Regions from separate parts of the Allobosea sp. 05T439 genome, predicted to be linked through region 3. Evidence: riboswitches for the same ligand, from Rfam matches in the RefSeq annotation. Region 3 holds a riboswitch; each other region holds the start of a gene.

Region 1 (11,282 bases), on a different contig from region 3:
AGCATCGCTTTCGCGGCGAAGGAACGCATCCACCCGTCCAAGCAGCCGGTGCATATTCTCCGCACCGCCGCCGGCGCGGAAATAGGCGAGAAGCTCCGCCGCGAAATGCGGTTCGACGGTGCCGTACTCGGCCAGCCGCTCATCAGGCCGGTCGTCGCCGGGCAGCACGACGAGCGGTATCCCGCCCCGTCGGCAGATTTCCGCAAGCTGCTCGATGCCGTAACGCCAGTAGTCCAGCCCGCCGAGACAGCGGATCAGCACGAAGCGCGAATGCGCCACCGTCTTCTCGACGAGAAAATCGACGGAGAGCGGGTGTTTCAGCCGGCGCAGCGAGGCGAGCCTGACGGCGAGCTCGCTTGCGCCGGCCGCGGCCGTCAGCGCCGAAAGGTCGCTGTCGGCGAAGGAGAGCACCAGCACATCCCCTGGCGGCAGGGCGAGATCGACGGCGTCTTCGCCGTCGTCAAGCCTGATCTCGCTTGAGGGGAGGAGGTGCATGGCTCAGCCCGCGAGGGCGGCCTCCACGGACTTGCGATCAAAGCCCTTCAGGCCAATCACCACGAGGCGACCATCCTTGGCTTCGCCGGCCGCCCAGGCGCGGTCGTAATGATGGCTGACCCGACGCCCGACACCCTGGACGACGAGCCGCATCGGCTTACCGGGAATCGCCGAAAAACCCTTCAGGCGCAGCACGCCCTCGGCCTCCGCGGCCCTGGCAACGCGGGCCGCCAGCTCCTCGGGCGATGTCGCCGCGGCGAGAGCGAAATCGAGGCTTTCGAAATCGTCGTGGTCGTGGTCCTCGGCGCTCTCATGGTGCGAGGGGCGTCCAGCGAGATCGGCCTCGGCAGCCGCGTTGAGGCCAATAATCAGGGCGGGCTCGACCTTGCCATGGGCCGTCTCGACGATCTTGATCGCCTTCGGCAGATGCGCGGCGATCTCGGCCTTGACGCGTTCGCGGCCGGCCGCATCGACGAGGTCGCTCTTGTTGAGCAGGATCAGGTCGGCGCAGAGGATCTGGTCCTCGAACACTTCTTCGAGCGGGTTGTCGTGCCCGACCGCGGCATCCTGCGCCGCCTGCGCAGCGAGAGCGGCGGGATCATCCGCGAACTGGCCATCCGCCACGGCCGGACCATCGACCACGGCGATGACACCATCGACCGTGACACGTGACCGAATGGCCGGCCAATTGAACGCGTTGACCAGCGGCTTCGGCAGGGCAAGCCCCGAGGTCTCGATCAGGATGTGTTCCGGCGGGTTCGGCCGGTCGAGCAGCTTTTCCAGCGCTGGCACGAAGTCGTCGGCGACGGTGCAGCAGATGCAGCCATTCGGCAGCTCGACGATGTCCTCCGCGGTGCAGCCGGAAATGCCGCAGCCGTCGATGAAGGAACCGTCGAAGCCGAGATCGCCGAACTCATTGACCAGCACGGCGATGCGCTTGCCCCCTGCATTCTCCAGCAGGTGCCGCACCAGTGTGGTCTTTCCGGCCCCGAGGAAGCCGGTGATGATCGTGCAGGGGATCTTGCCCAGCGAGCGGGCTTGGGGAGCGTTCATGATCTCATCCTTGTTGGCGCGCCGGGAGAGGCGGTACGCGCGCGACCACGCCCTTGCGGAACGAAGCGGGTCTTTCTTTCCAGGGAACGATACCGTTTGCGCTGGCTGCAAAGCTTGCAGCTGCGTCAACGATTTCGGCGATATGGGTGTCTGCGTCGAGATCGCCGATCAGATAGGTCCATTTGCCGTCGGCCGCCAAGGCGACGGTGCAGGGGCGATTGCAGACCGCGAGGCAGTCGACGGGTTCGACCGGAAGCGTCCCGCCGTCGCGCGCGATGCGTTCGCGCAGCGCCTCGGCAAAACCCAGTCCGGGCTGGTCGTAACCCTCCGGCAGGTCCGCCCGCGCGCGCCGGCAGGCGACGCAGACGAAAATGGTGACATCGCCTTCGGGCATAGGCCGGTTCCTTTGCTTCCGGCGCGATCCCGGGGGATCGCGCTCAGCGTCAGGCCTTGGCCGGGGCTGCGGCACGGCGCGTCGCCCAGGGCCAGAGCACGCCGACGGCAAAGCCGGTAGCGAGCCAGAGGGCAGCCTGGAGCGCGAGCGAGAGCGCGGCGAAATGCGCTGCGATTTCGGCCGGGACCTTGCTCTCCGGGGCGGCGGGATGTGGTGCGCCGATCAGATGCGGGACGAGCATGGCAAGCACGGCAAGTGCCCGCAGCCAGCTCGCCTCCGTCCGCAGGAAGACCCAGAGGCCGCCGGCGGTGACGAGCGCGGTGGCGATCCACCAGGTCTGGCGGTGGAGCAGTTCGGCTGACGCGCTGCCGGGCAATTCCGGTGCGAGCCCGGTCGCCGGCACGAGGCCGAAGGCCAGGAAGCCGCAAGCCGCCCAGATCAGTGCGGTCCGTTCAGTGATGGCATCGCCCGCTGCGATCATGCCGCCGAGCAGCAGGGCGGCAAAGCCGATCGCGGTCGCAATGGTGACGATGGTGGTGAAGGCCGTGCGCTGCAAGCCGTCCTGTGGCTTCCACTCGGCGTGGTCGGCTGCGTCGGCGCCGCCATGGGCAAGGACGATCCTGGCATCGCCGGTGAAGCTGGCGTGCTGAAGCTCGGCTGCGCGCAACGCCGTCTCAAAGGTTTCCGCCTTGAGGATCAGCGGCGTGGTGGTGACATGCTGGAGTGCTGCGACCAGGAGCCCAGCAAGAAGCCCGGCCAGAAGACTGACCGTGAGAACACGATTGACCATGTTGCCTTTCCCTCAGTGGCAGGGAAAGGCGAGGGTGTGGCGCGTGTCGTGGGCTGCGTTGTGAACGCTGGTCGAATGGGCGAAGCCGACGGTGAAGATCAGGGCTGCGCCGAGTGCCAGGGCAGCTGCGACAGCCTTGACGCGCTCGGATGCGCTGGCCTGGGTGGTGATCGAAGCCGTATTCGTCGTCATCTCGGTCTCCTTGGCCACCCCGCCGGCAGCCCGCTGGATTGCATCACTCATCGACGGCAGGTCTCCTGGCTCGCGGGTCCGGATCTCTCGCCGCCTTCCCGGGACAATCCCAGTGGCCGATGGCGCGAAACTCGCCGCTTACAGTTGCGGGGGCAGCCGCGGTATCGCACCGCGTTCCCTTTTCACCTCCTTGCAGAGGCACCGTCGGGGATGATCATTAGCCATCTGCACGGTGCTGTGCAATGCAGCGATCGTGATTGCGAGCGCAGTGAAGCGATGTGATCTCTGATGGCCTGTCCCGGCTTGTTTCGCTTCGCTCGCCAGGTCCGTTCCTTAGGCTGATCTTCCCTGGGTTGAGATTTTGGCAGTGGCAGCGATCCTTTCCCCTCTTACCCTCGTTCTGGGCGGCGCCCGCTCCGGCAAGAGCCGCCATGCCGAGGCCCTGATCGAGATGGTGCCGGCGCCCTGGATCTATCTCGCCACGGCGCAGGCCTATGACGATGAGATGCGCGCCCGGATTGCCGAGCACCGCGCCCGCCGGTCGCAGGATTGGATGACCATCGATGCGCCGCTGGCCCTGGCGCAGTCGATCCGCGCGGTTCCCGCGGGGCAACCTGCCCTGGTGGACTGCCTGACGCTCTGGCTGACCAACGTGATACTGGCAGAGCAGGATGTGGCGGCTGCAAGCCGGGAACTGGTCGAGGCCTGCGTTTCGGCACGTGGCCCGGTGGTCCTGGTTTCCAACGAGGTCGGGCTCGGTATCGTGCCCGAGAATGCGCTCGCCCGACGGTTCCGCGACGAGGCGGGGCGGTTGCACCAGATGCTTGCGGCGCGGGCCGACCGGGTGATCTTCATGGTCGCCGGTCTGCCGATGCAGGTGAAATGAGCAGGAGGTTCCGATGACGATCGATGCTGACGAGGCCGCCCGCCACAAGGCCAAGATGGAAAAGCGCAAGGCGGTGCAGGATGCCGAGGTCGCCGCCAAGACGATCGAAAAGGGACTCCTGATCGTCAATACGGGGCCAGGCAAGGGCAAGTCGACCGCCGCCTTCGGATTGATCCTGCGGGCTCTCGGCCATGACTGGCGCGTCGGGGTGGTGCAGTTCATCAAGGGCGCCTGGGCGACAGGTGAACGCAAGGCGCTCGACGCCTTCGGCGATCGCATCGTCTGGCACACGATGGGCGAAGGCTTCACCTGGGAAACGCAGGACAAGGCCCGCGACATCGCTGCCGCCGGGCGCGCCTTCGCCAAGGCCAAGGCGTTGATGGACGATCCGGAGATACGCCTGCTCGTGCTCGACGAACTCAATATCGCGCTGCGCTACGACTATCTGCCGCTGGCGGAGGTGGTCGAGACATTGGCGAGCCGGCGCCCTGATCTGCACATCGTCGTCACCGGCCGCAATGCCAAGCCCGAGTTGATCGCCGTCGCAGACCTCGTCACCGAGATGACGGTGGTCAAGCATCACTTCGCGGCGGGCGTGAAGGCACAGGCCGGGATCGAGTTCTGAGGCCAGGGCATCGACCCGAAACGTGGATCGCAGCTTTCGGGAAAGTCGAAGCAAACACAGAAGGTGAGATCGTCGTTCCCGATGCGATGCCCGGTCCGATGAACTAGAGGGCGAGCGCGGTGACGGCCCCCGCAACGGCGAGCCCCCACAGCAGCAGACACGCCCTCCGATAGAGAGCGAGCGCCCGCCGGATATCCGCCGCTTCCGCTTCGGCCCGGCCGTCCCCCATCCACCCGTCGTCGACCCTGACATCGCCATAGACGCGCGGGCCCGCCAGCCGGAGGCCGAGCGCACCTGCCATCGCGGCTTCCGGCCAACCGGCATTGGGCGAACGATGATGGCGGGCATCGCGTCGGACAGCTCGCCACGCATTGGCGGGGTCTGACGTTTTGTCGAGTGCGGCGGCTGCGGTCAGCAGCAGCGCGGTGAGGCGAGAGGCGGGAAGGTTGACGAGGTCGTCGAGACGCGCCGCCGCCCAGCCGAAGGCGAGGTGGCGCGGTGTCTTGTGGCCGATCATCGAATCGGCGGTATTGATCGCCTTGTAGAGCGCGCCGCCCGGCAGGCCGCCGACGCCGAGCCAGAAAGCCGGAGCGACGATCCCGTCCGAGAAATTCTCGGCAAGGCTTTCGATTGCGGCGCGGGAAACTCCGGCTTCGTCGAGGGTTTCGGGGTTGCGGCCGACAATCATCGAAACGGCGATGCGTCCGCCTTTGAGCCCGTCCCGCTCCAGTCCTTCGGCGACCCGTGCGACATGCTCGTGCAGGCTGCGCTGTGCGATGAGGCTGGAGGCGACGAGCGCGAGGGGCAGCCAGCCCAGCGGGCCGAGGCCGCGGCAGAGCAGGGTCAGCCCCCATGAGATGGCGAATGTGGCGGCAAGCAGCAGCGCGAGGGCGAGGCCGCCGGCCGCCTTGCGCACGATGAAGGAGGCGCGCTCGCGATTGAGCATCCGGTCGAGCCGGGAGATCAGCGCACCGATCCAGGTGACGGGATGGCCGATCAGCGCATACAAGCCCTGGGGGTAGCCGAATCCCGCCTCGATGATCAGGGCGGCGGCGAGGAGCGGTAGGGAATCGGACAGGCTCATGCGGGGCGGGAATGGCTGAGGCGGCAGGCAAGGTCTGGCATGGCGGCGATCTGGCACAGGCGAAGGCGCTGTTCCCGGAGGCGCCCGAGCCATGGATCGATCTTTCGACCGGGATCAATCCCATCCCCTATCCGGTTCCTGCGCTGCCGTTAAGCCTCTGGCAGCGCCTGCCGGGAGTGCGGGACGAGGCGGCATTGCTCGCTGCGGCACGCGAGACGTACCGGGTGCCCGAGACGGCCGGCATCGTCGCGGCGCCCGGCACTCAGATCCTGATCGAACTGCTGCCGTGTCTTGCGAACACCGGGCCAGTCGTCGTGATCGGCCCGACCTATGCCGAACATGCGGTGGCCTGGCGCAAGGCGGGGATGGACGTGCGGGAGAGCGCAACGCCCGCGGAGGCGGGCGATGCGGGCGTGGTCGTGCTGGTCAACCCGAACAATCCCGATGGGCGGGTGATTGAGCGCGCGCAACTCACGGCGGTTGCGCGTGACCTGGCCGGACGAGGCGGGTTGCTCGTCATCGACGAGGCCTTCATCGATTTCATGCCCGAGGCGAGCCTGATCCCCGAGCTGCCACCGGCGACGCTGATCCTGCGCTCCTTTGGCAAGACTTACGGGCTTGCCGGCTTGCGTCTGGGTTTCGCGATCGGCGAGGCGCGCCTGACGGAGGCCTTGCGTGCCGCGCTCGGTCCCTGGGCCGTCGCGGGGCCGGCGCTTCATATCGGGGCGCAGGCGCTCAGTGACACGGACTGGCTCGCGGCGGCCGCCGGTGCCCGGGCCAGCGATGCCGCCCGCCTCGATGCCTTGCTGGCGTCGCGAGGCGTGATCGTTGGCGGCACCTCCCTGTTCAGGCTGTTGGCGACGCCGGACGCACCGGCACTCTTCGCCCATCTCGGCCGCGACGGCATCTATGTCCGCCGCTTTCAGAACAATGCGAGCTGGCTACGGCTTGGCTTGCCCGGCGACGAGCCGTCCTGGCAGAGGCTCGCCGCTGCTCTGGCATCCTTTCTGCCTCCTGATGCCGCCTAGGGGGCGCATGCATGGAAGGGCGGGACGGAGCCGTTTCGCATGATTAAGCTGGGTTTTGTCATCACGGGGGAATGCAATGAAGCCTTGGCCGCAGGAAAGAGAACTCACGATCGGCTTCGCGCATGCCGCCTACCAGTTGGGAGCGGAGTTCTCCGCGCGGGCGCGCGCCGCGAGGAGCTTTGAGGTTCGCAGCCTCGATGAACTCAAGGCGCGCGCGCCCGAAGCCGATGTCCTCGTCGTCTCCGGACTCTGGCGCAACGAGCTGATCGCCGCCTGCCCGCGCCTGCGCTTCGTCCAGTCGATCAGCGCCGGCACGGATCAGTTCGACAAGGCCGCCTTCGCCGCGGCCGGCATTCGCCTCACCAGTGCGCAGGGGGGCAATGAGCGCGCCGTTGCCGAACACGCGATGGCGCTCATCCTGGGCCTTACCCGTCAGATCCACCTCGCTCGCGACAACCAGATGGCAAAGCATTGGCGGCCGATGATCGGTGATCGCGCCCGACGCGAGGACGAGCTCGGCGGCAAGACGCTTGTCATCGTCGGCCTTGGACGGATCGGCCTGCGTTTGGCGAGGTTGGCTGCGGCTTTCGGTCTGCGCATCATTGGTGTGCGCCGCAGCGAGCGGCCCGTATCAGGCATCGATGCGATTGTGGCGACGGACAAGCTGGGCACGGTTCTGGCTGAGGCCGATATCGTGGCGTTGACCTGCCCGCTGACGCCCGAGACCGAAGGACTGATCGGCAGCGAGGCGCTGGCCGCCATGCGTCCGGGCTCTCTCCTGATCAATGTTGCGCGTGGCCGTGTCGTCGACGAGGCGGCGCTGCTGGCGGCGCTGGGTTCGGGGCGCCTGGCTGGCGCCGGACTCGACTGCTTCCATGACGAGCCGCTCCCACCGGCCTCGCCCTTCTGGGGGCAGCCGAACGTCATCGTCACCCCGCACAGCGCCGGCGAGACGCGCGCCTATGAGACGAACGTCGTCGACATCCTCCTCGACAATCTCGACCGGCTGGCGCGTGGCGACGCGGAGTTGCACAACCAGATCGTTTAGATCATGGAACCGGAACGAAGTCCGGTCCCATGATCTGACTGTGATCGCATCGGTCTTCCCGGTTTCGGGCCGATACCTGACCGGGCGGTCGCTTACGCCTCGTGCAGCCGGCGGTAGATGCCGTCGGCCTTGACCAGGTCGGCATGGCTGCCCTGCTCGGCGATCCCGGTCGAATCCACCACCACGATCCGGTCGGCATCGCGGATGGTCGCGAGACGATGCGCGATCATCAGCGTGGTGCGGCCCTGCGACAGATCCGCAAGCGATTGCTGAATGGCGCGCTCGGTTTGCGTGTCCAGCGCCGAGGTCGCCTCGTCCAGGATCAGGATCGGCGGATTCCTCAGGAAGATGCGAGCGATGGCGAGGCGCTGCTTCTGCCCGCCCGAAAGCTTGACCCCGCGTTCGCCGATGATGGTGTCGAGCCCGTCGGGCATCGCCGCGATGACCTCGTCGAGCCGCGCGCGCCGCGCGGCCTCGACGATCTCGGCCTCGCTCGCCTCGAGCCGGCCATAGGCGATGTTCTCGCGCATCGTGCCGGCGAAGAGGAAGACATCCTGCTGCACGATGCCGATCTGCCCGCGCAGCGAGGCCAGCGTCATGTCGCGGATATCGATGCCGTCGATGGTGATGCTTCCGCCGCTGACTTCGTAGAAGCGCGGCAGCAGGGAGCAGATCGTCGTCTTGCCGGCCCCGGACGGGCCGACGAACGCGATCGTTTCGCCCGGCTTGATATGCAGGTCGATGCCGCTGAGCACGGGGCGGCCGGTCTGATATGCGAACGAAACGCCCGCATAGCGGATTTCGCCCGAGAGTCTCGGCGCAGTCACCGCATTCGGTCGGTCGGCGATATCAGGCTCGGTGTCGAGGAACTCGGTATAGCGCCGGAAGCCGGCAATGCCCTTCGGATAGGTCTCGATCACCGAATTGATCTTCTCGATCGGTCGGAAGAACACGGCGATGAGCAGCAGGAATCCGACGAAACCGCCCTGGCTCAGGCTGCCGGTGATGACGAGATAGCTGCCGGCGACCATCACCACCATCTGGGTCAGCCGCATGCTGAGATAGCTCAGCGAGATGGTAGCCGCCATGATGCGGTAGGCATCGAGCTTGGTCTGGCGGTAGTTCTGGTTGTCACGGGCGAAGAGCCGCCGCTCGTGCTCCTCGTTGGCGAAGGCCTGGACGACGCGGATGCCGCCGACATTCTCCTCGATTCGCGCGTTGAAGCTGCCGACCCGCCCGAAGAGCTGCTGCCAGTTATGCGTCATGCGCCCGCCATAGCGGCCGGTCAGCCAGCCGGTCAGCGGCACGATCGCGGCAGTGACGAGCGCAAGCTCGGGGCTGACCATGAACATCAGCACGAAGGCGCCGAACAGGGTCATCATCGCGATGAACAGGTCTTCGGGCCCGTGATGCGCGACCTCTCCGATCTCCTCGAGGTCCTTGGTGAGGCGGGCCACGAGATGGCCGGTCTTCTGGTTGTCGAAAAAGCTGAAGGAGAGCTTCTGCAGATGGTCGAACGCCTTCCGCCGCATCTCGGTCTCGATATTGATGCCGAGCATGTGGCCCCAATAGGTCACGATCGCCATCAGCCCGCTATTGAGCAGGTAGATCACCAGCAGTGCGGCGGCGCAGGCGAGGATCAATCCCCAGTTCTGGCCGGGCAGCAGCCAGTCGATGAAGAACTTCACCGCGATCGGGAAGGCGAGCTCCAGCAGGCCCGACAGCACTGCGCAGGAAAAATCCAGCAGGAAGAGGCCGCGATGCGGTGCGTAATAGGCGAAGAAACGGCGAAGCATGATGACGATGTCTTTTCAAATCCGGATCGCGCACGATTATCCGCGGGTCCAGAGGCCGGAACGGGGCCGGCCCCTTCTATAGGCTCTGGCGTGCCGGAGCGGAATGCCGGCGATGCATGGCCGGGCACTGATCACTCATCGCCAAGCCGGGGCCCGGAGCTCCGCCGCACTCCAGATGGGCCACGTCAGCGATTGTAACGCACCGGCACCGCGAGCGAGATCGTGCCGCCCCCGCCGACGCCGGCAGGAGGCGCCGGGACGGGGCTTGCCCTGCGGATCATGCTGACGGCCTCCTCATCGAGCGTGGCATCGCCGGAGCTACCGGCGAGTCGCGCGGACAGGACACGCCCGCCCCGATCGATCGAGAAGGCAATCTGCACCGTGCCGGGACGCGCGCCGCCCGGGAAGCGCTTGTAGCGATTGAGATGGGCGATCAGCATGCCGCGCCATGACGCCGTCGAGGCGGAGGGCGATGCAGCGGAACCGGTTGGCGCGGAGGAAGGAGCAGCGGCGGGCGCGGCCGAGGCGGGGGGCGCGGCGGCTTCCTTGGCCCGTGGCTTCTCGCGCTCGACCGGCTTGCGGCGCTCCACGATGCGTGGCTTGGGCGGCGTCGGCTTGCGTTCGACGACCTTCGGCTTCTCGGGGGCAGGCGGAGGCGGGGGAGCGAGCACGGCTGCAGCATCGGGCAGCTGCGGCAGTTCGGGCAGCTTGATCTCAGGCTCGGGCAGATGGACCGGCTCGGGTATCACCTCGGGTTCCGGAGGCGGCTCTGGCTCCTTGACCGGCTCGGGAACAGGCTCCGGGGTTGGTGGGGGCGGCTCGGCCTCGGTCGCCTGGGGGGCAAGGGGCAGGTCGGCAGCGGGGGCCTCGGGCGCAACGGAAACCGCCGCAAGCTCGATCATCACGGCAGGCTCGGGCGCGCCGGCCGCAGCCTCTCCCGGCCGCCAGCTCAAGGCCAGCCAGGCAATACCGCCATGCGCCGCCACCACGACGAGCCCAGCCGAACTCCAGCGCAATAGCGCCGGCCAGAGGCGTCGTGATGCGCTGCCATCGAGAGACCCGGTCTTCATGGCTTCACACCCGCGACCGGCGCGGCCGCCTGGCCCGTATCCTCGAGCCCGACCAGCGCGATCTTCAGATAGCCGGCATTGCGCAGGAGGTTCATCACATCCATCAGCTCGCGATAGGCGACAGTCCCGTCGGCGCGCAGGAAGACTCTCTGCTCACGGTCGCTGCTGGTTTGCCGGTCGAGGACACTCTGCAGCGCTTCGCGCGGGACGGGGTCGTTGCCGAGCGCGAGCGAGAGATCGCCCTTCACGGTAAGGAAGACGGGCTTCTCGGGCCGCGGCTGCGGCTGCGCGTTGGAGACGGGCAGATCGACGGCGACATCGACGGTGGAGAGCGGGGCTGCGACCATGAAGATGATCAGCAGCACGAGAATCACGTCGATGAAGGGTGTGACGTTGATCTCGGAGACCTCAGCCAGATCGCCGTCCTGCGGATCCTTGAGCGAAACGGCCATCGTTCACTCCGCCGACATCAGCGGCGGCACCGCATGCAGCGAGCGGCCGGGACGCTGCGCCGCACGCCGCGCACGCTCAAGGTCGCGCGAGAGGTGGCGCAGGACGTCGCCCGAGGCGTCCGACAGCACGGCGCGGTAGCCTGCGATCGAGCGCGAGAAGACATTGTAGATGATGACTGCGGGGATCGCCGCGACGAGGCCGATCGCAGTCGCCAGCAGGGCTTCGGCGATGCCGGGCGCGACCACGGCGAGATTGGTGGTCTTCGACTGCGAGATGCCGATGAAGGAGTTCATGATGCCCCAGACAGTGCCGAACAGGCCGACAAAGGGGGCGGTCGAACCAATCGTCGCGAGCAGGCCGGTGCCCTT
Region 2 (11,282 bases), on a different contig from region 3:
GCCACGATCATCTGGTCGGTCGGCTACTGGGTCATCTACCCGGCCTGGCCGCTGCTGACCGACGCGACCAGGGGCGTCATCGGCTACGCCTCGCGACAGGAGATCGAGGACGATCTCGCGGTCATGCGCAAGGATCGCGCCGCGCTGGCCAGCGGCCTCGCCGACGCCTCGCTCGAGCAGATCAAGGCCGACCCCGCCCTGTTTCGCGTCGCCATGGCACAGGGCAAGGCCGCCTTCGGCGACAATTGCGCCGCCTGCCACGGCGTCGGCGGCAGCGGCGCCAAGGGCTATCCCAACCTGAATGACGACGAGTGGCTCTGGGGCGGCTCGCTTGCCGCGATTCAGACCACGCTGCAGCACGGCATCCGCGTCGCCGGCAACAACGACACCCGCGTCAGCCAGATGCCGGCCTTCGGGCGCGACGGCATGCTGAAGAGGGACGAGATCAGCGCGGTCGCCAACCATGTGCGCGAACTGGCCGGACTGTCGACTGCCCCCAAGGCTGACCTCGCACTCGGCCGCAAGCTCTTCGCCGATAATTGCGCGGCCTGCCATGGGCCTGCCGGCAAGGGCAATCAAGAGCTCGGCGCGCCGAACCTGACCGACGCCATCTCGCTCTACGGCATGGATCTCGCGTCCCTGACCGAGACCATCACCAACAGCCGCAACGGCGTCATGCCCGCCTGGGGCCAGCGTCTCGACCCGACCACGATCAAGGCGCTGACCGTCTATGTCCACTCGCTCGGCGGAGGCCAATGACATGGCACTCGCGGAAAGCGAAGACGCTCCGCTCTTCGCGCCGTCGAAGAAAGTTTACCCACAGAGCGTGTCGGGCCCGTTCCGGCGCGCCAAGTGGCTCATCCTCGTCCTCTGCCTCGGCATCTACTATCTCCTGCCCTTCCTGCGTTGGGACCGCGGCCCCAACCTGCCGAACCAGGCAGTGCTCGCCGACATCGCCAATAACCGCTTCTATTTCTTCTTCATCGAGATCTGGCCGCAGGAGGTCTACTACTTCACCGGCCTGCTGATCCTGGCCGCCTTCATGCTGTTCCTGATGAATGCCGTCGCTGGCCGGGTCTGGTGCGGCTATCTCTGCCCGCAGACCGTCTGGACCGACCTCTTCCTCGCCGTCGAGCGCGCCTTCGAGGGCGACCGGCGCGAGCGGATGAAGCGCGACGAGGGGCCCTGGACCGCCGACAAACTCGCCCGGAAGACCGGCAAGCACCTGGTCTGGCTCGTGATCGCCTGGTGGACCGGCGGCGCCTGGGTGCTCTATTTCGCGGATGCGCCAACCCTGGTGCGGGAACTCGCGACCTTCACGGCTCCGCTCTCGGCCTATGTCTGGATCGGCATCCTGACCTTCACCACCTATGCGCTCGCCGGGATCATGCGCGAGCAGGTCTGCACCTTCATGTGTCCCTGGCCGCGCATCCAGGCAGCGCTGACCGACGACGACGCCCTCAACGTCACCTATCGCTACGATCGCGGCGATCCGCGCGTCTCGGTCAAGCAGGCCACGCGCCTGCGTGCCGCCAACGAGCCGGCTGGCGATTGCATCGACTGCTACCAGTGCGTCGCGGTCTGCCCGACGGGTATCGACATCCGCGATGGCTCGCAGATGGACTGCATCCAGTGCGGCCTGTGCATCGATGCCTGCGATACGGTCATGCTCAAGATCAACCGCCCGGCCGGGTTGATCGCCTATGACACCGACGACAACGTCAAGCGGCGTATCGCTGGCCAGAAGCCGGTCTATCGCCTGATCCGCGCCCGCACCCTGATCTACACCGCGCTGATCGGGCTCGTCGGCGGAGCCATGATCTACCAGCTCGCAACCCGCAGCACGGCGGGAATCTCCGTGCTGCACGAGCGCACCCCGCTCTTCGTGACGCTCAGCGACGGCTCGATCCGCAACGCCTACACCATCCGCCTGCTGAACAAACGCCCGGATTCCCGTCCCTTCGCGCTCACCGTCTCCGGCCTGCCCGGTATCCGGGTCGAGACCGTCGGAACCCAGGCGACGGCCGATCTTCGCCCGATCATCACGGTCGACCCCGATTCCTCGCGCGAGATCCGCGCGCTGGTGACAGTGCCGGCCGGCATTCCTCTCGACAAATCCCAGACGATCACCTTCACCGCATCCGACCTGTTCGCCGGAGAGGTCGTGACCGCCGGGGATCATTTCATCGCTCCCTAGAGAACGCATCATGACCTGTTGCGGAGGCTTCATCATGCCGATCGATTTTCCAGCCCCACCGGCGCCAACTCGGCGCCGGCCCTTCGAGCTCAGCGGGCGTGCCGTGCTCTTCGGCATGATCGGCTTCTTCATCGTGGTCGCGGGCGTCAATGGCGTGATGATGGTCTCGGCCATCCGGACGATGCCCGGCGCCGATGTGAAGAGCGCCTACGAGACCAGCCAGCGCTTCAACGGCGAGATCGCGCGCATGCAGGCCCAGGCCGCACGCGGCTGGCTGGCCCAGAGCGAGGTCGTGCGTGCCGGCGCCGACGCGGTCGTTTCGCTCTTGCTGAAGGACAAGGCGGGCGCAGCTGTCACAGGGCTCGCAGTCGAGGCGAAGCTCCAGCACCCGGCGACGCGGCAGCAGGACCGCGAGGTGACGCTGACCGAAACTGCCCCGGGCCACTATTCCGCGACGGTGCCGGGGCTGCATGCCGGCGCCTGGACCCTGGTGGTCGAGGCAAAGCGCGATCGGGACCCGGCCTTCTCCTCCCGCAGCCGCATGATGCTGAAGGAGTGAGGCTCATGGCCGCGCAGCAGGATCTCTCCGTCTTCATCCGCCATCGCGAAAGCGGCGTCGCGGGCATGGAACTCGCGGTGGAGAACATCCGCTGCGCCGGCTGCATGCACGCGATCGAGAACGGCCTTGCCCATGAGACCGGTATCCTCAGCGCCCGGGTCAATCTCGCGCTGAAGCGCGTCACGGTGGAATGGACGGAAGGCGTACTGCGCCCAGAGGCCGTGATCGAGCGCCTCTCCCGGCTCGGCTTCAAGGCCTACCCTTTCCTGCCCGCCTCCGGCCGTGAGGACGACACAAGCGAGGAAAGGCGGCTGCTGCGCTATCTCGGCGTCGCCGGCTTCGCCTCGATGAACATCATGCTGCTCTCCGTCTCGGTCTGGTCGGGCAATAGCAGCGACATCAATCCGGTCACGCGCGACTTCTTTCACTGGCTCTCGGCGCTGATTGCCCTGCCAACCGCCGCCTATGCCGGCCGCCCCTTCTTCGAGAGTGCGCTCCGGGCTCTGCGCGCCCGCGCCGTCAACATGGACGTGCCGATCACGCTCGGCATCGTGCTCGCGCTCGGCATGTCGGTGGTGGTGACCTGGAACCACGCCGAGCATGCCTATTTCGACGGCGCGGTGATGCTGATCTTCTTCCTGCTGATCGGGCGCTATCTCGACCAGCTGATGCGCCGCCGCACGCGCGACCTCGCTGGCAATCTTGCCGCGTTGAAGGCCGAAACCGCGACCCGGCTGATGCCGAATGGCGAGGCGATGGTGACGCCGATCGCGGCCATCGTGCCCGGCGACCGCGTCCTGATCKAGCCGGGCGAGCGCGTCAGTGTCGATGGCATCATCGAGACCGGCTCCTCCGAAATCGACCAGAGCCTCGTCACCGGTGAAACCCTGCCGCATGCCGTCATGGCCGGCGCGCAGGTCTATGCCGGCACCGTGAACCTCTCCGGGGCCCTGACCGTCAAGGTCGAAGCCGCAGCCAGCGGCACCCTGCTCGACGAGATCGATGCCCTGATGGCGCGCGCGGTCGAAAGCCGCTCCCGCTATGTCAAGCTTTCCGATCGGGCGGCAAGGGTCTACGCCCCTCTCGTCCACGCCACGGCGCTCGCGACCCTGCTGGGCTGGATGGCCTTCGGCCTGCCCTGGCCCGAAGCACTGATCATCGCCATCACCGTCCTGATCATCACCTGCCCCTGCGCGCTGGGGCTGGCGATTCCGGCCGTGCAGGTCGTTGCTGCGTCTGCCCTGTTCAAGCGCAAGGTCATGCTGAAACAGGGCGATGCGCTGGAGCGCCTGGCCGAAGCCGATGTCGCTGTCTTCGACAAGACCGGCACCCTCACCCTGCCGGACCCCGATCTGGTCAATGGCGCTGAGATCGATACCGCAACCTTGCAGGCGGCGGGCAGGCTGGCAGCCGCGAGCCGCCACCCTCTCGCCCGCGCCATCGCCCGTGCCGCCGGCCATCCTGCTCCTGCGAGCGATGTCAGCGAAAATCACGGCGCAGGCCTGAGCGCGATTGTGGATGGGATCGAGACCCGTCTCGGCAGCGTCGCTTATTGCGAGGCCGGGGCGGAAGCCGCCATCGTCGCCGCGCGCCATCCCTCAGCCTCCCTGATCGCCTGGCGCCATGGCACTGAATGCGCCATCTTCGCGGTCGATCAGAAGATCCGGCCGGAGGCGCGCGACTGTATCGCCGCGCTACGCGGTCTCGGCCTCGAGATCCGCATTCTCTCCGGCGACCGAAGCGAAGCTGTCGCGCCGGTCGCCTCGGCCCTCGGTATCACGGAGGCCGAAGCCGGCCTGCGTCCCGACGAGAAGCTCAAGGCGCTCGACCGGCTCAGCGCCAAGGGGCGCAAGGTGCTGATGATCGGCGACGGGCTCAACGACGCTCCGGCCCTTGCCAAGGCCCATGTTTCGATCTCGCCGATCAGCGCGACCGACCTGGCGCAGGCCTCGGCCGACATTGTCTTCATCGGCGACAGCTTGATGCCGGTCGCCGACAGCCTGCGCATCGCCCGCAGGGCGCGCAACCTCATGCTGGAAAACCTCTGGTTTGCGGTGCTGTACAATGCCGTCGCGGTGCCGATTGCCGTCGCGGGCTTCGCGACGCCGCTCGTCGCAGCCGTCGCGATGTCGGGCTCGTCACTGGTGGTCACGCTCAACGCGCTGCGCGCGGGACGCGGCCTGCCGCGGCAGAATACGGGAGTGGCGTCATGAATATCCTGGTGATCCTGTTCCCCCTGGCACTCGGTCTCGGACTGCTGGGGTTGGCGGCCTTCTTCTGGTGCATGCGCACCGGCCAGTTCAGCGATCTCGAGGGACCGAGCTGGCGCATTTTGAGGGATGACGACCTGCGTTCGCCTGGGGACACCCGCACCAACGATCATTGACGCAGCGGCCGTTCCGGCCTTACCTCGCCAGCGACGGTTCCCTTAGGGGATCAAAAGGGAATGCGGTGCGGATGGTTCGCCATTCAATGCCGTGGCTGCCCCCGCAACTGTAAGCGGCGAGCCTTTCGCCACACGCCACTGGGGCCCTCGGACCTGGGAAGGCGGCGACAAGGCACCGACCCGCGAGCCAGGAGACCTGCCGTCAGCCGTGGTCACACGCGAACACGTTCGGACGGGGTGTTTCGATCGCTTGTTGAACTGCACGCTGGCTAAGGGCAGCGGACGGGGCCTCGCGTTCGCGGTGACGTGCCACAGACGTCAACGCCCGAGGTTCCATCGTGATCCGTCCTCCCAAGGTTGCCCGGCGCAGCCGGCTGCTCATCACCCTGTCGCTCCTTGTCTCCGCCGGCTCCCTCCCCGCCAACCAGGCATCCGCCCAGTCAGCCACCGAATCGATTGCCCTCGACGAAATCGTCGTCAGCGCGACGACGCGACCCACGCCAGCGCGCGAGATCGCCAATTCCGTGACCGTCATCACTGCCGGTGATATCGAGCGCGAGCAGCGCCGGACCCTGCCGCAGGCGCTCGCCGCCGTTCCCGGCCTCAATATCGTGCAGACCGGCGGGCCGGGCGGGCTGACCTCGGTCTTCATCCGCGGCACCAACTCCAACCACGTCAAGGTATTGATCGACGGCATCGAGGCCAACGACCCGTCGACCCCGAACCGCTCCTTCGATTTCGGCTCGATGCTGACCGACGACATCGAGCGCATCGAAGTGCTACGCGGACCGCAAAGCGGCCTCTACGGCGCCAACGCGCTGGGCGGCGTCATCTCGATCACCACCAAGCGTGGCGAGGGTCCGCCGAAGCTCACGGCCCGAGCCGAGGCCGGCTCATACGGCACCTTCAACCAGTCGGTCGGCCTCAGCGGCGGCGATGACCGCTTCAACTACGCCCTCAGCATCGCCCATTTCAAATCGGATTCGACCCCGGTGACGCCTCCCGGGCTCGTGCCGTCGGGGCGCCGCGTCAACCCGAATTCCTACGACAATTGGACCTATTCGGCCCGGTTCGGCGTCGCGCTGTCCGATACGCTGTCGCTGAACTGGGTCGGCCGCTACACTGACGGCTACCTGCTCTTCACCGGCGATTCCGGCTTTCCGAGCACGCCCAGCAGCTTCCGCAGCAGCCAGGACTACAAGCAGGCCTTCACCCGCGGAGAGGTCGTCTGGGATCCGCTTGGTGGGCGCTTCGTCAATCGCTTCGGCCTGTCCTACAGCAATCAGGACCGCACCGGCCGCACGCCGAATGCGATTGGTATCCTCGGCCTGCCGACGGAGAATCTCGGCGAGCGCACCAAGGTCGACTGGCGCGGCGACCTTGAGCTGATGAAGGGGCAGACCCTGGTGATGGGTCTGCAATACGAGCGCGAACGGCTGGAAACCCGCGCGCTCACGGCATCCAACGGCAATACGGGCGCCTTTGCCGAACTCCAGTCGAATTTCGGCGACCGGCTCTTCATGGTCTCGAACATCCGCTACGACGATGACGAGACCTTTGGCGGCCACACGACCTACCGCTTCGCGCCAGCCTATATCGTGCCGGAAATCGAAACCAAGCTGAAGGGGAGCTATGGCACGGGGTTCAAGGCCCCGACCCTGAGCGAGCGTTTCAGCGATTCTCGCCCGGCCTTCAACTTCTTCGGCAATCCCAACCTGAAGCCGGAAGAAAGCCGCGGCTGGGATCTTGGCTTCGAGCAGCCTCTCCTCGATGACAAGGTCCGGTTCGGCGCCACCTATTTCCACAACGACATCGAGAACCTGATCGTCACCAACGTGGCGCGGAACTCCTATGCCAATATCGGCAAGGCCACGACCAAGGGGGTGGAGGCCTTTACCGCGCTCGAAATCTCGCCGCAGTTCAAGGTGCGGGCCGACTACACCTTCACCATCGCCAAGGACGACATCGCCCGGCAGGAACTGCTGCGCCGTCCCCGTCACAAGGCCAGCGTGACGGCGAGCTGGACCCCGGTTGACAAGCTCACCCTTTCGGCGACGCTGATCTATGTGGGTGAGCGCGTCGACGGAAACCGTGACTTCTCGATCTCGCGCATGCGGGCGCCGGGTGCGGCCATCGTCAATCTCGCCGCCGAGTACAAGGCGACGGACAGGCTCAGTGTCTTCGGCCGCATCGATAACCTGCTGGACAAGCGCTACGAGAACCCCGTCGGCTTCCTGGTGCCGGGTCTGAGCGCCTATGGCGGCCTGAAGGTAACGCTGTGAAGCCTTGGGCGGCCCGCGCGATGACTCGCGGCGCCGTTCTGGCGCTTGGCCTCTTGCTCGGTTTCGGCGGCCTGACGGCCGCCGAAACGCCGGCCAAGCCATCCCGCATCGTCTCGCTCAACATGTGCTCGGACGAACTGGTGCTGCGGCTCGCCGAGCGCGAGCGCATCGCCTCGGTCACCTGGCTCTCGCAGGACCCGCGCAACGCCAACATGGCCGAGATTGCCAAGACCATCCCGGCCAATCACGGTCTGGTGGAGGAGGTGCTGAGTTACAAGCCCGATCTGATCATCGCTGGCGCCTACACGACGCGCAGCACGGTCGCGCTGCTGAAGAAGGCCGGTGTTCCCGTCCGCGAATTCGGGGTGCCGCGCAATCTCGCTGAAATGCGTGCCCAGATCGCCGAGATGGCGGCCCTGCTCGGCGAGCCAGAACGCGGCGCGGCCCTGATCGCAGCGATCGACCGGCGCCTCGACACGCTCGCCGCCAACCAAAGCGCGGGCCATCCCAGGGCGCTGGTCCTGCGGCCGAACGGGTTCACGGTCGGGCGCGGCTCGCTGGTGGACGAGATCCTGACCCGCGCCGGCCTGACCAATCTCGCCGCCGAACTCGGCATCGACAATTACGGCCAGATCGCGCTGGAGACCGTCGCGCTCGGACAGGCCGACATGCTGATCCTCAACACCACGCCGGGCGGGCCGCCCTCGCTCGCCCATGAGATCCTTCATCATCCGCTCCTGACGAAGCTCGGCGAGCGGGTCAGGCTCGTCGCCCTCCCCTCGAAACTCTGGACCTGCGCCGGACCGGCCGTGCTCGATGCGATCGAGCTGCTTGCCGCCTCCCGTACGCAAGGATCGCGCTCATGACATTGGCGGTTCAGGAAACGGTACGAGCGACGACGCCGAAGCTGGCGCGGCTCATTGTCATGCTGGCCCTATTGATGCTGGCCATGATGCTCGTTTCCATGGCGGTGGGGTATGCCCCACTCGACATCAAGGCGGCCCTCGCCGACGCCCTCGCCGGACGGAAGACCCTGCCGGCGCTCGTCCTTGTCGAGCTGCGCTTGCCGCGCGCGCTGCTGGGCGCGCTCGTCGGTTTCAGTCTCGGGCTTGCCGGCGCCGCCATGCAGGGCCTGTTGCGCAATCCGCTTGCCGAACCCGGAATCCTCGGAATTTCAAGCGCCGCCGCCTTCGGCGCGGTCGTGGTCTTCTACAGCGGCTTGTCGGCGACGATGGCGCTCGCCCTCCCCTTGGGCGGCATGGCCGGCGCCGCACTGGCAACGCTTCTGCTCTACGCCTTCATGGGGCGCGGCGCCGGAACGATGACGTTGATCCTCGCGGGCGTTGCGATCAACAGCTTCGCCGGTGCGATGACCGCGCTTGCGCTCAACCTCGCGCCAAATCCCTACGCCGCGCTGGAAATCGTATTCTGGCTGATGGGTTCGCTCGCGGATCGCAGCCTGCTCCATGTCTGGCTCGTGCTGCCGCCGATGCTCCTCGGCTGGCTGCTGCTGCTTTCGACCGCACCTGCCCTCGACGCTCTCACCCTGGGCGAGGACACGGCCAAGAGTCTCGGCTTCGACCTGACCTGGCTGCGCGCCCGACTAATCGGCGGAGCTGCACTCGCCGTCGGCAGCGCGGTCGCGGTCACCGGCGCGATCGGCTTCGTCGGCCTCGTCGTGCCGCATCTGTTGCGCCCGCTGGTCGGCAACCGACCGGGCCGGCTGCTGCTCGTCAGCGGTTTTGGCGGAGCGATCCTGACGCTCGCAGCCGATACCGCTCTGCGCCTCGCCCCGATCCGGCCCGAGCTGAAGCTCGGTGTGGTCACGGCGCTGATCGGAGCCCCCTTCCTGTTCCACCTGATCCATCGCCTGCGGCGGGAGGTCTGATGAAGATCGAAGCCTCGGGAGTTTCGCTCACGCTCGGCGGGAAGCCGATCCTGCGCGACATCGATATCGCGCTTTCGGCAGGCGAAATGGTCGGGCTGATCGGCCCCAACGGTGCTGGCAAGACGACCTTGCTGCGCGTGCTCTCCGACCTGGTCACGCCCGATTCCGGCCAGGTGCGCTACGACGGGCTGACCGCCAAGTCGCTCGGGCGCAAGGAATTGGCGCGGCGCATCGCCTTCCTTGCGCAGGGCGGCGCGGTACACTGGTCGATGCGCGCGGAGGCCCTCGTTGGGCTTGGGCGGCTGCCGCATCGCCAGCCCTTTGCCGGCGAGAACGAGGCCGATCGCGCCGCAATCACGCGCGCCATCGCAGCGGCCGACGCCACGGCGTTCGCCGACAGGACAGTCGAGACGCTCTCGGGCGGCGAGCGCATGCGCGTGCTGCTGGCGCGTGCGCTCGCCGTCGAGGCGCCGATCCTGCTCGCCGACGAACCTCTCGCGGCGCTCGACCCGCTACACCAGCTCGAGGTCATGGAGCTTCTGCACCGGACGGCTGCCGGCGGCACCGGGGTAGCGGTCATCCTGCATGATCTGACGCTGGCCGCGCGTTTCTGCGATCGCCTGATCCTGCTCGATCGCGGCAGGCTCATTGCCGATGGCTCGCCCGGAATCGTCCTCAACGACGCCAACCTTGCTGCCGTCTTCGGCATTACCGCGGCCCGCGGTTCGGAAGCCGGCGCACCCTACCTGCTGCCTTGGCGGCGCCTTACATCGGAACAGTCGTGACATGACAGCCCCTGACTACATTCGTGCGCTCCTGCGCGCTCATCTCGCCGATCCAGCCTCGCAATGGAATCTCGGCACCTTTGGCGCCATCGCCGAGTTCATGCGCGATTCGAACGAACCCGTTCAGCTGACTGATAAGACTCATCTCCTTGCGGCCACGACTGCGCGCGGCGGCATTGGCTTTCGCAATCTGACCGGCGTGACGCCCTTCGCATCGGAATCCGCGACCGGCCAGGGCTGGAGCCACCGCCTCGCGCTCTGCCTGCCCGAGACCGCCTGCGCGATGAGCCGGCGCACGGTTCTGACCGAGCTCGGCCCCGACGGCGACGCGCTGCGCGAGCAGGATCGCGAGGGCCTTCTCTTCGACATGGGCCTCGATACCCTGCAGGTCGACATCTGCATCCGAACCAGCACCCCGGGGCTGATCGCAGCCTTGCGCGCCGCATGCGGCCGCCCGCTTTTCGAGGCCGGCAACACCACCATGGCCGCCATCGTCGCAGCCGGGCCGCATCGCGTCTTCATCACCCGTTTCGGCCGTTGTGAAGTCTACCAGCCAATCCCCCCGGCAGACGGCAAGAGCCCCGAGGGGCCGCATACCCATGTCCTGCCCAAGCTGATGCGCTCCGGCCGGACGCATGCCGCCACCGAGCTCGTACCGGCAGGCCTCGTGCCCTGTGCTCATCTCGTGCCGGCGCATCCGGTCAAGGATGCGATGGGCCGGCCGACACCGTTCTATGCGACGGCCCAGAAGCAGTTCCAGGACCTGCTGATGCGCTATGGCGATGTCGAACTGGTCCGGTTGAAGGAGAGCGTGCTCGCGGCCATTGCCGCAGGAGCCGCCCCCTCCACCGTTCCCGCCCCACAGGATCGGTTTGCGCGTCACGCCGTGCGGGCGACATTGCGCCAACTCGCGGCGTCCGGCGAGCGCCTGCCCGGGCTCTCCGCCTGGATCTCCGCTCATGATGAGCGGCGTGTGGATGATGCTGGGGCGGATGATCCTGGCGCGGACGACGCCGCCGATGCCTATGGCCATGCGAACTGAGGGGCCGAAGCATCCCTCAGCCGGGCGCCCCCTCGGCCCCAATCTCCTGGTCGCTCCGGTGCGGGAGGAGAGTGAGACGGAGCGCGAACTCTAGCTGCCCGCTCATCCCGGTGGCTGGGATGACCGGCACGACGGCAAGCATG
Region 3 (8,543 bases):
CGTCTTGCTGCGCTGGTCGAGACCTTTGCGCCGCAAGGGCTGCGCCGTATCCGCCTCGAACTCCGTCGCAACGGCGTGCTCGGTATCGCCGCACCAGTGCTCGCTGCCGAGCCGGACCGGCCTCTCGAGGTCGTCCTCGCCGCCGCAAGGGCCGACGCAGGCGACCCATTCCTGCGGTACAAAACAACGCGCCGTCGTATCTACGAGACCGCATTTGCGGCAGCCGTCGATTGCGGGGCCGATGAAGCCGTCTTCCAGAACCGCGCAGGCTTTGTTACCGAAGCAACGCGCAGCAACATCTTCGTCGAGCGGGACGGAATCCTGCTCACACCGCCCCTGTCCGATGGTGTCTTGCCGGGCGTGCTGCGCCAGACCCTGATCGAGAGCGGACGGGCCGTTGAGCGGCAACTGCGCCCGGGAGATCTCGCTCGGGCCGGGCACTGGTTCCTGGGCAATAGCCTGCGCGGCTTGAGGCCCGCTCGATTGATGAGCTGAAGCCTGCGCGGCTAGCCAGCGAGTGAGCGGGCAGTCAGGACGAATACGGGGACATTTCCCGGGTAGGGAGAAGCGGGGAACAGGTGCTGCCAGCATCTGACCCCGGAGAACCCAGCTTGCGCGAGCAGGTCCTGTGCTGCGGCTTCCGTCAAGCCATCATGCAGGGGTAGGCGTGCGGCAAGCTCCTCTGGATAGGTGGAACGATATTCAGGAGCCACCGACCACAACCCGTCGGACACGAGCACGAGACCGCCCGGCCGCAGAATGCGGTGGGCCTGCAGCAACCCTTCAATGGGGCGCTCGAGCGTCCAGAGGACATTGCGGAGCGTGACGATATCGGCCGACGCATCGGTAATCTCGGCCGCTTCGATCGTGGCGTCCTGAAACGCAATGCCGAGGCCGGCTTGCCGAGCCGCCGCACGGGCGACCGCCAGCATGTTCGCAGACCCGTCGCAGGCGCGGACGCGATGCCCCAGCGACGCGGCGAGGAGGGCGCAAGCGCCCGTCCCGGTCCCGAGATCGACAACGTCCTTGTGGCCATCCGCCTGGAAGGCGGCCTCAAGCACGGCCCGCCAGAGCTCGCTCTGGGCGACATGGGAGGCAGCACCATCAAATTTGGGGGCACGGGCGTTCCAGTAGTCGGTGACGCCGGCCCCAACGCTTCGCTGCATCGTCATGACTTTCCCGCCTCAAAAGGGTTCGATCAGATACTCGATATGCCTTCGGCCCGATGCGGCGCGGCGGATGGAGACCGCGACACCGAAGACATGCTGGATCAGCGCTTCTGTCATCACGGTTTCCGGCGTCCCGGCATCGACCAGCTTGCCCTCATGCAGCACGGCGATCTCGTCGCAGAAAAGCGATGCCAGGTTGAGATCATGCAAGGCCATGATGCAGGTGATACCCAGGCGCCTGATCAGGGTCAGGATCGAGAGCTGGTGCTGGATATCGAGATGGTTGGTCGGCTCGTCGAGGATAAGTTCACTCGGCATTTGCGCGAGTGCGCGCGCGATGTGGACGCGCTGGCGCTCTCCGCCCGATAGCGTATGCCAGAACTGGTCATGTCGATCGGCCATATCGACGCGTGCCAGCGCGGCCTCGACCGCGTCTTCGTCGGCCGCTGTCCAGGACGCGAGTGCGCCGCGATGCGGGGTCCGTCCGAGTCTGACGACGTCGCACACAGAGAGCTGGATTTCAGTCGTCGCCTGCTGCTCGACAAAGGCCAGGCGCCGGGCGAGGTCGTGCCGCGACAAGGTGCCGATCTCGCGGTCGTCCAGCGTCACCACGCCGCTTGCGACCTTGCGCAGGCGGCACAGCAGCCTCAACAGGCTCGACTTTCCCGAACCGTTGGGGCCGATGAGACCGAGGATCTTTCCCGGTTCGGCGTGCAGCGTCACGCCGTCCACGATCACGCGCCCTCCGGCGCTCCAACGGACGTCGCGCGCGGCCAGCGTCATGCCGGTCGCCTCGCGCGATAGAGTATGAAGGCGAAGGCCGGGGCGCCGAACAGCGCCGTCACGACGCCGATCGGCAGAATCTGCTGCGGCACCAGCGTCCGCGACAGGATGTCGGCAAGAATCATGAAGATTGCACCGATGATCAGGCATGCCGGGAGCAGCCGGGCATGGGCTGGGCCCGTCAGGAAGCGCGCGGCGTGGGGTATGACGAGACCGACGAACCCGATCGTGCCGACGATACTGACCATGGTCGCTGTCATGACGGCCGTCGTCACGAACAGCACGATGCGCACGCGGGTCACCGCCACGCCCAACGCGGCCGCGGCATCCGCGCCGAAGGCGAACGCATCGAGCGCCTTCGTATGAAAGATGCAGACAGCGAAGCCCGCGAAGGCCACTGGCGTAGCGAGCCAGACATCGGGCCAGCGCACCCCCCCGAAATTACCGAGAAGCCAGAACATCACGCCGCGGGCCTGTTCGGCACTGGCCAGCGTGGTGACGATCGTCGCGGTCGCCGCATTGAACAGCTGCGATCCGGCGACGCCTGCGAGGATCACGCGGTCGGTCGCGCCACCGGCCCCTGCGGCGAGCAAGGCAACGATGACGAGCGCAGCAATGGCGCCGAGGAAGGCACCGCCAGATATGCTGAGCGCAGCACCGCCGAAGCCCAGGATCATCACCGCGACCGCACCCGTCGAGGCTCCGGCCGAGATACCGAGGATATAGGGCTCTGCGAGCGGATTGCGCAGCAGCGCCTGCAGGATTGCCCCCGAAAGCGCGAGCGCTCCTCCGCAGAGGGCCGCCACCACAGCCCGGCTCAACCGGTAGTCGAAGATGACGCCCTGCTGGATCGCGCTCACGGGGTAGTCGAGATCGAACAACCCGTTGCCCAGGGCCCTGAAGACCGTGGCAAGCGGGATCGACATTTCGCCGATCGTCACGGCGAGCGCGATCGCGAGTATCAGCAGGACGAAGGCGAGGATCGCTACTGCGCCCCTCGCCAACCAGTTGGGCCGAACCACTCCATGGCTCACTTGGTGAGGCCGAAGCTCTTGATGCCGTTGGCCAGCGCCTCGATGCCGTCGATCGTATCAAGCCCGGCCCTGGTCGCGCCGACATCCATGATCACGATCCGCTGCTGCCGACTGGCGTCGAGCTTGCTCGCAACCGCGTCGGTCTTGAGGAAGTCGAGCTTGAGATTGATGTCATCTGCTGGGAAACGCCGGCGATCCATCTTGACCACGACGATGACGGCAGGGTTGGCGGAAGCGACGGTCTCCCAACCGACCAGCGGCCATTCCTCGTTGGTGGTGATGACGTTCCGGGCGCCGAGCTTCGACAGGATATAGGCAGGCACGCCATTCTTGCCGGCCAGGAAGGCGTCGCCCTTGATGTCCTTGCTGGAGAACCAGACCACGACGGGGACATCCTGCGGCTTGATACCGGCCACAGAAGCGACCGCCTTGTCCTCGCGGGCCTTCAATTCGGCGACCAGCGCCTCGGCGCGATCGGAGACGTCGAAGATCTGCCCGAACTCGCGAATATTGCGGTAGACGAGATCCATCGTGAACATCTGCGTGCGGACGCCGTCGCCCGGCCCGGAATTGTCCTTTCCGACGCAGTCGGTGGGCGAGACATAGGTCGGCACCTTCAGCCTCGCAAACTGGTCGCGCTTGCCGACGATGCCGTTGGGGCCGATATGCCATTCGAACATCGCAGTCACGAGGTCGGGTTCCTGGGCGACGACGGCCTCGAAACTCGGATCGTTGTCGGCAAGCCGCTTCACCTTGGCGTTGACCGCCTCATAGGGCTTCGCGACAGGGCTGAACCACACGGCTGTGCCCACGACCTTGTCGCCGAGCCCGAGCGCGTAGAGGATCTCGGTCTGCGTCTGTCCGACCGCCACGACGCGCTTTGGCGCCTGGTTGAACGTTATCGTCTCCCGGCAATTCTCCAGCGTCAGCGGATACTGCGTCGGCGCGGCCAAGGCCGCTCCGGACATCGACATGCCGATGGCTGCGACGAACGAAAGGCAAGAATGGCGTGCGGCGCTGCGCATTGAAGTCTCCGATAGCGTCGAGCGACGGCATGCGTCGCGAGGCTCGAGGGCCTCGCACGGCCGATCCTGTAATGCAACAATATTACAATTTCGATAGACTGCTCGACGAGTCTGCGTCAAGCGCTCTGCCGCGGCTGCGACCGCGTGGTTCGGCATCATGGACATGGAATTCATCGCTCCCCGAGATGACGAGCCGGGAGCTTGAGCGGATCGGTTCGGGGGTGCGGGTCTACGACCTGCCGCCGACGCAAATCCCCCCGGACACCCCGCCCGAAAGACGCTTCTGCGATCAGGGCAGGTCTCCTGGCTCGCGGGTCAGCGCTGGCTTCGCCCGGCCTTCCCGGCGTGAGAGCGCCAGTGGACGTTGGGAGAAGAGCTCGCCGCTTACAGTTGCGGGGGCAGCCTCGGATTCGGCGCAGGGCGCCTCACCGAATTCCCTCTTAGCTTCGGGCCTGGACCCGAGGAACCTTGATCGCGGCCGACCATAGAGGGGCCCAAGGCGGCGTCAAGCCGCAGGCACCGACCACACCGCCTGCTGATGGAGCCCTGCAGCGAGACGGCTCCATCCTTCTCAGCTCACTCCCAGCTCAGAGCGCCGCCGTTCTGGTATTCGATGACGCGGGTCTCGAAGAAGTTCTTCTCCTTCTTCAGGTCCATCGCCTCGCTCATCCAGGGGAACGGGTTTTCCGTTTCCGCGAAGACCGGCGCGAGGCCGAGCTGCGCGCAACGGCGGTTGGCGATGAAATGCATGTACTGCTCGCAGAGCGCAGCATTCAGGCCGAGGAAGCCGCGCGGCATGGTGTCCCGGCCATAGGCGGCCTCGAGTTCGGCAGCGTCGCGGATCATGCCGCGCAGCTCGTCCTGGAAGGCCTTGGTCCAGAGATGCGGGTTTTCGATCTTGATCTGGTTGATCACGTCGATGCCAAAATTCAGGTGAATGCTCTCGTCGCGCAGGATGTACTGGTACTGCTCGGCGATGCCGACCATCTTGTTGCGTCGGCCGAGCGACAGGATCTGGGCGAAGCCGGTATAGAACCACATGCCCTCGAAGATCACGTAGAAGGCGACGAGGTCGCGCAGGAAGGCCTGATCGGCCTCGGGCGTGCCGGTCTCGAAATCGGGATCGTCGAGATGCTGGGTGTGCTTCAGGGCCCAGGCCGCTTTGTCGGTGATCGAAGGCACCTCGCGATACATGTTGAAGAGTTCGCCCTCGTCGAGGCCGAGACTCTCGACGATGTACTGGAAGGTGTGGGTGTGCACCGCCTCCTCGAAAGCCTGGCGCAGCAGGTACTGCCGGCATTCCGGATTGGTGAGATGACGGTAGATCGCGAGCACGATGTTGTTGGCGACGAGGCTTTCCGAGGCCGCGAAGAAGCCGAGATTGCGCTTGATCGTGCGGCGCTCGTCCTCGGTCAGCCCGTCCTTCGACTTCCACAGAGCGATATCGGCCTGCATCGAGACCTCTGTCGGCATCCAGTGATTGTTGCAGCCGGCGAGGTATTTCTCCCAGGCCCATTTGTACTTGAGCGGCAGGAGCTGGTTCACATCGGCGCGGCAGTTGATCATCCGCTTCTCGTCGACGCTGACGCGGCCGCCGGAGCGATCGATCTCGCCGAGGCCGGTGGCATCGGCAGAGGTTCCGCCGGGCGCGGCCGGATTGAGATCGAGGGCGGTGGCAGGCTTGCTGTCTGACCAGTCGAGCATGATGAATATCCAATCGGGTCTGAATGTCATGGCCGGGTCTGCCCCGGCCGTCCGTATCGTTCGCTATCGGGCAGGGCCGGGCATCCATGCGCGCCGCGAAGGCGAGCGTGGATGCCGCCGCTGCCTCACTGGCAGGCTTCGCAGGTCGGATCGTCGATCGAGCAGGCGTTCGGCACGGCCATGCCATTGTCGAGCGGGATGTCGACGAGGATCGGCTTGGACGCGACGGGGACCGTTGCCMACACCGCGTTGAGCTTGCCGTCAGTGCCCTTCAGCGTCGACTTCTCGACATGGGTCGCCGAGAGCGCGCGCAGGTAATAGGTCGTCTTCAGGCCGAGCCGCCAGGCGAGGCGATAGGCCTCGTCGAGCTTCCTGCCGGAAGGCTGCGCCATGTAGAGATTGAGCGACTGGCCCTGGTCGATCCATTTCTGACGGCGTGCGGCGGCGCGGATCAGCCAGCTTGTCTCGATCTCGAAGGAGGTTGCGTAGAGCGCCTTGAGATCGTCGGGGACGCGGTCGATCTGACTGACCTTTCCGTCGTAGTATTTCAGGTCCGAGACCATGACCTCGTCCCAGAGATCGCGCGCCTTGAGATCGCGGACGAGGTCGGCATTCACGACCGTGAAGTCGCCCGACATGTTCGCCTTGACGTAGAGCTGGCTATAGGACGGCTCGATCGACTGCGAGACACCGACGATGTTGGAGATCGTTGCGGTAGGGGCGATCGCCATGCAGTTCGAGTTGCGCATGCCGGTGGTCTTCACCCGCTCGCGCAGGCTGTCCCAGTCCAGCGTCGTCGAACGATCGAGCTCGACATCGCCGTCGCGGGCCTCCGAGAGGATGTCGAGCGAGTCGATCGGCAGGATGCCCTTCGACCAGAGCGAGCCTTCGAAGCTCGGGTAGCGACCGCGCTCGGCGGCAAGATCGACCGAGGCCGAGATCGCAAACCAGCTGATCGCCTCCATCGAGGTGTCGGCGAAGGCTACGGCACCCTCGGACGCCGCGGGCAGGCGCAAGGTCTGCAGCGCATCCTGGAAGCCCATGATGCCGAGGCCGACCGGGCGGTGGCGCAGGTTCGAGCGGCGTGCCTCGGGGATCGTGTAGAAATTGATGTCGATGACGTTGTCGAGCATCCGCATCGCGGTCGCGACCGTCTTGCCGAGCCTGGCCCGGTCGAGCCCGCCCGCCGTCACATGGGCTGCGAGGTTGATCGAGCCCAGATTGCAGACGGCGACCTCGTCGGCCGAGGTGTTCAGCGTGATCTCGGTGCACAGGTTCGAGGAATGCACCACGCCGGCATGCTGCTGCGGCGAGCGCAGGTTGCAGGCATCCTTGAAGGTCATCCAGGGATGGCCGGTTTCGAACAGCATGGTCAGCATCTTGCGCCAGAGATCGAGCGCGTTGAGGCGCTTGAACACCTTGATCTCACCGCGCTCGGCCTTGGCTTCATAGGCCTCATAGGCCGCCTTGAACGGCTTGCCGTAGAGATCGTGAAGGTCGGGCGTCTCGTCGGGCGAGAACAGCGTCCACTGGCCTCCGGCGGCGACGCGCTGCATGAACAGGTCGGGGATCCAGTTCGCCGTGTTCATGTCATGGGTACGGCGGCGGTCGTCGCCGGTGTTCTTACGCAGATCGAGGAACTCCTCGATGTCGACATGCCAGGTTTCGAGATAGGCGCAGACCGCGCCCTTGCGCTTGCCACCCTGGTTGACGGCGATCGCGGTGTCGTTGGCGACCTTGAGGAACGGCACGATGCCCTGGCTCTCGCCATTGGTGCCCTTGATATGAGCGCCAAGGCCACGCACAGGCGTCCAGTCATTGCCCAGCCCGCCGGAATATTTGGCCAGCAGGGCGTTGTCCTTCACCGCTTTGAAGATGCCGTCGAGATCGTCCGGCACCGTGGTCAGGAAGCAGGAGGAGAGCTGCGGCCTGAGGGTTCCTGCGTTGAACAGGGTCGGCGTCGAGGCCATGAAGTCGAAGGAGGAGAGCAGGTCGTAGAAGGCGATCGCCCGGGCCTCGCGGTCGATCTCGCGGATCGCCAAACCCATCGCGACACGCATGAAGAAGGCCTGCGGCAGCTCGAAGCGATTGCCTCGGACATGCAGGAAATAGCGGTCATAGAGCGTCTGGAAGCCGAGATAATCGAACTGGAGGTCGCGCTCCGGCTTGAGCGCAGCCGCAAGGCGGGCGAGATCGAAGCGTCCAAGCTCGGGATCGAGCAGCTCGTTGGCGATGCCGGTCTTCACATAGACGTGGAGATAGTCGCCGTAACGTACTGACATTTCTGCCTGAGTCGCCTGTTCCGGACGACCGGAGACGAAGCTCAGCGCCTCGCGGCGGAGCTTGTCGAGCAGGAGGCGAGCCGAGACCTTGGAATAGTTCGGTTCGGTCTCGACCAGGGTGCGCGCAGCCAGGATCGGCGCCTGCGCCAGCTCATCCTGACTGATGCCGTCATAGAGGTTGCGCTGCGCTTCGCTCAGCACGGCTTCAGCCGAGACGCCGTCGAGCCCGGCGCAGGCTTCGCGAATGACCGTGGCGAGGCGAGCCCCATCGAGCGGCACGAGCGCGCCGTCGGCTGCCTTCATGCGCAGCACCGGCGCGGAGGCGACCACAGGCTTCGCTTCCGCCTTGGCGCGGGCCCGTTCCTGGGCTCGTTCCTCGCGGTAGAGCACATAGGCGCGGGCGACCTTGTGGTGTTCGCTGCGCATCAGCGCGAGTTCGACCTGATCCTGCACATCCTCGATATGGAAGGTACGGCCGGCATCGGCGCGCCGCGTCAGCCCGGCGACGATCTGCTGGGTCAACTCCGCGACGATGTCGTGGATTCG

What was found. Region 3 has a riboswitch for cobalamin ahead of AC1DIO_RS22350 (ABC transporter substrate-binding protein). Riboswitches for the same ligand answer to the same signal wherever they lie in the genome.
Region 1: another riboswitch for cobalamin. It lies ahead of AC1DIO_RS25345 (CbtB domain-containing protein); the one in region 3 lies ahead of AC1DIO_RS22350 (ABC transporter substrate-binding protein).
Region 2: another riboswitch for cobalamin. It lies ahead of AC1DIO_RS06105 (TonB-dependent receptor plug domain-containing protein); the one in region 3 lies ahead of AC1DIO_RS22350 (ABC transporter substrate-binding protein).

The regions. Positions count from the first base shown of each region.
Region 1 covers NZ_JBFTKP010000028.1:33,238-44,519, forward strand. The annotation lists gene cobN (cobaltochelatase subunit CobN) at 1-495, opposite strand, end outside; gene cobW (cobalamin biosynthesis protein CobW) at 499-1,548, opposite strand; gene AC1DIO_RS25335 (DUF1636 family protein) at 1,553-1,942, opposite strand; gene AC1DIO_RS25340 (CbtA family protein) at 1,992-2,732, opposite strand; gene AC1DIO_RS25345 (CbtB domain-containing protein) at 2,745-2,975, opposite strand; cobalamin riboswitch at 2,963-3,145, opposite strand; gene cobU (bifunctional adenosylcobinamide kinase/adenosylcobinamide-phosphate guanylyltransferase) at 3,286-3,810, shown strand; gene cobO (cob(I)yrinic acid a,c-diamide adenosyltransferase) at 3,824-4,435, shown strand; gene cbiB (adenosylcobinamide-phosphate synthase CbiB) at 4,539-5,519, opposite strand; gene cobD (threonine-phosphate decarboxylase CobD) at 5,531-6,547, shown strand; gene AC1DIO_RS25370 (D-2-hydroxyacid dehydrogenase) at 6,624-7,595, shown strand; gene AC1DIO_RS25375 (ABC transporter ATP-binding protein) at 7,688-9,391, opposite strand; gene AC1DIO_RS25380 (energy transducer TonB family protein) at 9,577-10,461, opposite strand; gene exbD (TonB system transport protein ExbD) at 10,458-10,913, opposite strand; gene exbB (tonB-system energizer ExbB) at 10,917-11,282, opposite strand, start outside.
Region 2 covers NZ_JBFTKP010000004.1:102,944-114,225, forward strand. The annotation lists gene ccoP (cytochrome-c oxidase, cbb3-type subunit III) at 1-759, shown strand, start outside; gene ccoG (cytochrome c oxidase accessory protein CcoG) at 761-2,197, shown strand; gene AC1DIO_RS06090 (FixH family protein) at 2,232-2,756, shown strand; gene AC1DIO_RS06095 (heavy metal translocating P-type ATPase) at 2,762-4,969, shown strand; gene ccoS (cbb3-type cytochrome oxidase assembly protein CcoS) at 4,966-5,142, shown strand; cobalamin riboswitch at 5,160-5,360, shown strand; gene AC1DIO_RS06105 (TonB-dependent receptor plug domain-containing protein) at 5,481-7,424, shown strand; gene AC1DIO_RS06110 (ABC transporter substrate-binding protein) at 7,445-8,290, shown strand; gene AC1DIO_RS06115 (FecCD family ABC transporter permease) at 8,287-9,312, shown strand; gene AC1DIO_RS06120 (ABC transporter ATP-binding protein) at 9,312-10,097, shown strand; gene AC1DIO_RS06125 (DUF6925 family protein) at 10,099-11,139, shown strand.
Region 3 covers NZ_JBFTKP010000021.1:55,028-63,570, forward strand. The annotation lists gene pabB (aminodeoxychorismate synthase component I) at 1-495, shown strand, start outside; gene AC1DIO_RS22335 (class I SAM-dependent methyltransferase) at 507-1,172, opposite strand; gene AC1DIO_RS22340 (ABC transporter ATP-binding protein) at 1,185-1,952, opposite strand; gene AC1DIO_RS22345 (FecCD family ABC transporter permease) at 1,949-2,974, opposite strand; gene AC1DIO_RS22350 (ABC transporter substrate-binding protein) at 2,983-4,011, opposite strand; cobalamin riboswitch at 4,288-4,497, opposite strand; gene AC1DIO_RS22355 (ribonucleotide-diphosphate reductase subunit beta) at 4,588-5,715, opposite strand; gene AC1DIO_RS22360 (ribonucleoside-diphosphate reductase subunit alpha) at 5,841-8,543, opposite strand, start outside.